2 regions of the Streptomyces sp. NPDC046939 genome follow, and region 2 is predicted to be linked to the other one. Evidence: riboswitches for the same ligand, from Rfam matches in the RefSeq annotation. Region 2 holds a riboswitch; the other holds the start of a gene.

Region 1 (2,384 bases), on a different contig from region 2:
CTGAAGACCGGCACGTACGCCTGGCCGCCCAGCTCCAGGGTGGGCAGGTCGAGGTCGCGGCTCTCGCGCGAGCCGCCCTGCGGCAGGGGTATCCAGATGGGGCTGCGGCCGAGGACCTCGACGATGCGGGCGCCCGCCCCTTCGACGCCGAGCGCGGCGGCGAGGACCTCCTCCAGCTCGTTCGCCGGCCAGCTCCGGGTGGGCTGGGGGTGGGGGTGCGCCTCCTCGTGGAAGCGCGCGTCCTCGTGAAATGCCGGGTGTTCCATAGCCGCCGACGATAACGCCTGCGCCCGTACGGATTACCCCCGGAACGTGATCCCGCCGAGGGCGTCGGTCGCGGCCCGGTCGAGCAGGACCGCCGACTCGATGCCGGCCGGCAGTTCGCCGCGCTCCGTGGAGGTCACCAGGGCGCCGACGGCCCGGCGGTGGCGGGCGAAGGCGTAGCGGGAGACGCCTCGGCCGCGCGCCGACTGGCCTTCGAGCGCGAGGGCGGGCGGGACGTCGAGGAGGACCAGGTGGACGGCGGCCCCGCGGCGCCTGGCCGTCCGGACGACCCAGCGCCGCACCCATGCCTGCGTGCCGCAGTCGTGCACGACGACGCTCGCCCCCGAGCGCATCGCGCGCCGCAGGCCCAGGTAGTGGGCGACGCGGACCAGCGGGCGGTAGAGGGCGTAGGGGACGAAGCGCGGCAGGCGGGCGGCCCAGCGCTCCCGGGTGTCCTGGGAGTCGACGCGCACGACCCGGACGGCCCGGCGCATGAGGGTGGACTTGCCGCTGCCCGGGAGGCCCGAGAGCACGACGAGGTCACCGGCGGCGTAGCGGATGCGCCGCGGTGTCCGGCCGCCGCGTCCGCGTAAGTCCCGGACCGTGCGCTGCCGCGGGATCCGCACCGTGATCGTCCTCCCCGTTCCCGTCACGCCGTACCTGCCCGGCAAGTGTAAAGAGAAGGTAATGCCCGCCGCCGGGTTTCCCCGCCCCGGGGTCGTGCGATGATGTGCGCGCCAGACCCACACAACCGCATACCGGCCGCTTGAATCCGCGCGGGAGAGTTCCGGGACCACCAGGCCGTGAAGGCCATCGTCAAGAACAGGTACCCGGACGCCGAAGGAGCAAGTTCCTCCCTTGAATCTCTCAGGCCCCGTACCGCGCGGGCGAGGCACATCTGAAAAGCGGGCCGCCGTCGACGTACGGCGGCCCCACCCAAGGTGCAAGCCATGACCACCGGTACGCGGGGTCGGGGCGAACCTCTCAGGTTCCGATGACAGATGGGGAGGACCCTCCGCCACGGGGGACCCCTCGCCACCGCCGTTCACGCCCGGGAGCACGCCATGACCGATACCCCGCAGACGCCCCGTACGACCGCGCTCGACGCCCTGCACCGTTCGCTGGGCGCCACCATGACCGACTTCGCCGGCTGGGACATGCCGCTGCGCTACGGCAGCGAGCGCGACGAGCACAACGCGGTGCGCACGAAGGCCGGGCTCTTCGACCTCTCCCACATGGGCGAGATCACCGTGACAGGCCCGCAGGCGGCCGAGCTGCTCGCCTACGCGCTCGTCGGCAACATCGCCACGGTCGGCGTCGGCCGCGCCCGCTACACCATGATCTGCCAGGCCGACGGCGGCATCCTCGACGACCTGATCGTCTACCGCCTCGCCGAGACCGAGTACATGGTCGTTGCCAACGCGGGCAACGCGCAGATCGTCCTCGACGCCCTCACCGAGCGCGCCGAGGGGTTCGACGCCGAGGTGCGCGACGACCGCGACGCCTACGCGCTGCTCGCCGTGCAGGGCCCGCACTCCCCCGCCATCGTGAAGTCCGTCACGGACGCCGACCTCGACGGGCTCAAGTACTACGCGGGCCTGCCCGGCACCGTCGCCGGTGTCGAGGCGCTGATCGCCCGCACCGGCTACACCGGCGAGGACGGCTTCGAGCTGTTCGTCGCCCCCGCCGACGCGGAGAAGCTGTGGCAGGCGCTGACCGAGGCGGGCGCCGCGTACGGCCTGATCCCGTGCGGCCTCTCCTGCCGCGACACGCTGCGCCTGGAGGCGGGCATGCCGCTGTACGGACACGAGCTGACCACCGGGCTGACGCCGTTCGACGCGGGGCTCGGCCGGGTCGTGAAGTTCGAGAAGGAGGGCGACTTCGTGGGCCGCGAGGCGCTCGCCGCCGCCGCGGAGCGCGCCGAGACGGCCCCGCCCCGCAAGCTCGTCGGCCTGGTCGCCGAGGGCCGCCGCGTCCCGCGCGCGGGCATGCAGGTCGTGCGCGACGGCCAGGTGATCGGCGAGGTCACCTCCGGCGCCCCGTCCCCGACCCTGGGCAAGCCGATCGCCATGGCGTACGTGGACGCCGCGCACGCCGGGCCGGGCACGCCGGGCGTGGGC
Region 2 (2,384 bases):
CGGGCGGGGTGCGGCTCCTCGGGGTCGGGGTGAGCGGCCTCGCCGACTTCACGCAGGAGGACCTGTTCGCACAGGCGGCCGCCGCCGAGGAGGAGGTCCGGGAGACACAGGAGGTGGCCGAGGCGCCCGAGGAGCGGCCCGAGCCGGAGGAGGCCGTTACCGCGCCGGTCGAGCGGCGGTACATGGCCGGGCACGACGTCCGGCACGCCGAGTACGGACCGGGCTGGGTCCAGGGAAGCGGACTGGGCCGGGTGACGGTGCGCTTCGAGACCCCGTACGAGGTGGTCCCGGGCCGCGTCAGGACGTTCCTGGTGGACGATCCCTTGCTGACTCCGTCGGATCCGTTGCCGCTGGTACGGGAGGTTTCGTGAGGGGGCGCCGTGCGCTGGGGCGCCGGAAGGTGCTGCGGGGCGTGGTGTCAGCGGCGGGGGCCTGGCCGCTGAGCCGAGGGGGGCTTAAGGGTGTTCCGTTTCCTTGCCTGCGATGTGGCCGAACTCTGTGTCCGCGGGGGCGGGGACCGTCGTGTCCAGGCCGTAGTGGTGGTAGAGCTGGAGTTCTTGCTGCGGGGAGAGGTGGCGGCCCACCCCGAAGTCGGGGGAGTCCTTGATCAGGGCGCGTTCGAAGGGGACGCGCAGGGTGCCGTCGACGAACCGGCTCGGGGCGAGCGGGACGAAGGCGTCACGGCTGAAGAGGCCGGTGCGTATCGCGGCCCATTCCGGGATGCCGGTGGCGTCGTCGAGGTAGACCTCGTCGATCGTGCCGATCTTGCTTCCGTTGCGGTCGAACGCTTTGCGGCCGATCAGATTGCGTGGATCGATGTCGGTCTGCACGGGCCCTCCAGCAGGTCGCGACTCGTCTGGAAACGCTACAGACTCGTCCGTGAGCGCGGCGAACTCATCTGTAACCCCCACGAACTCGGTTGTAAGCACTACCAAAGAGCACTTCGGGCAAGGCGGCCACTCGGGGGCTGCGGTCATACTGCCGCTGGTACGCTGGCAAGCGGCTGCTGACCCCGTGCGGGAGAGTCTCCGACCGAGGTCGGAGGCGCCGAAGGAGCAAATCCTCCCCGGAATCTCTCAGGCCCACGTACCGCACGGACGAGGTCACTCTGGAAAGCAGGGCGGGGGCATGTCTCCCACCCTCACCGACGGTGAAAGCCGGTGCGTTCCGTACGGCGTTCGGCAGGCGTACGGGGCGGGCCGGTGAAGCTCTCAGGTTGAGATGACAGAGGGGGAGGCCGTCCGGGCACCCGCGCCGTGGTGCCCCTCGCAGGTCGTAGTGACCAGGAGGCCTCCGCAATGACCGCCAACCGCACTCCGCTCTCCGCGTTGGAGCAGGGAATCCCCTTCGAGCAGCGCCACATCGGTCCGGACGACGCCGCGCAGGCCAAGATGCTCGCGCAGGTCGGCTACGGCTCGCTCGACGAGCTGACGGCGGCCGCGGTGCCGAACGTGATCAAGAGCGCCGAGGCGCTGAAGCTCCCCGCCGCCCGCACCGAGGCCGAGGTGCTCGCGGAGCTGCGCTCCCTCGCCGACCGCAACCAGGTGCTCGGCTCAATGATCGGCCTCGGCTACTACGGGACGTTCACCCCGCCCGTGATCCTGCGCAACGTCATGGAGAACCCCTCCTGGTACACGGCCTACACGCCGTACCAGCCGGAGATCTCGCAGGGCCGCCTGGAGGCGTTGCTCAACTTCCAGACGATGGTCGCTGACCTGACCGGCCTGCCGACCTCCGGCGCCTCGCTGCTCGACGAGGGCACCGCCGCCGCCGAGGCGATGGCCCTGTCCCGGCGCATCGGCAAGGTCAGGAACGGCGTGTACGTGGTGGACGCCGACGCGCTGCCGCAGACCACCGCCGTGATCCAGACCCGCGCCGAGCCGACCGGCGTCGAGATCGTCGTCGCCGACCTCAGCGACGGCATCCCCGCCGAGGTCGCGGAGCGCGGTGTCGTCGGCGTACTCGTGCAGTACCCGGGCGCCTCCGGAGCCGTCCGCGACATCAAGCCCGTCATCGACCAGGCCCACGAGCTGGGTGCGATCGTCACCGTCGCCGCCGACCTGCTCGCCCTCACGCTCCTGACCTCGCCCGGCGAGCTGGGCGCCGACATCGCTGTCGGCACGACCCAGCGGTTCGGTGTCCCGATGGGCTTCGGAGGTCCGCACGCCGGTTACATGGCGGTCCGCGAGAAGTTCGCGCGCTCCCTGCCCGGCCGTCTCGTCGGCGTCTCCGTCGACGCCGACGGCAACAAGGCGTACCGCCTCGCCCTGCAGACGCGTGAGCAGCACATCCGTCGCGAGAAGGCCACGAGCAACATCTGTACGGCGCAGGTCCTGCTCGCCGTCATGGCCGGCATGTACGCCGTCTACCACGGCCCGGACGGT

Evidence for each region. A riboswitch is a leader RNA that binds a small molecule or an ion and turns the genes downstream of it on or off. The one in region 2 is predicted to bind glycine.
Region 1: linked by a shared signal. The riboswitch ahead of gcvT (glycine cleavage system aminomethyltransferase GcvT) and the one ahead of gcvP (aminomethyl-transferring glycine dehydrogenase) in region 2 are both predicted to bind glycine.

Annotation. Positions count from the first base shown of each region.
Region 1 covers NZ_JBEYWV010000004.1:264,734-267,117, forward strand. Annotated here, with positions in the region: gene ABZ877_RS06720 (enhanced serine sensitivity protein SseB) at 1-266, opposite strand, end outside; gene ABZ877_RS06725 (AAA family ATPase) at 300-890, opposite strand; glycine riboswitch at 1,032-1,156, shown strand; gene gcvT (glycine cleavage system aminomethyltransferase GcvT) at 1,329-2,384, shown strand, end outside.
Region 2 covers NZ_JBEYWV010000002.1:10,026-12,409, forward strand. Annotated here, with positions in the region: gene ABZ877_RS02290 (DNA polymerase IV) at 1-371, shown strand, start outside; gene ABZ877_RS02295 (PRC-barrel domain-containing protein) at 456-830, opposite strand; glycine riboswitch at 1,008-1,102, shown strand; gene gcvP (aminomethyl-transferring glycine dehydrogenase) at 1,299-2,384, shown strand, end outside.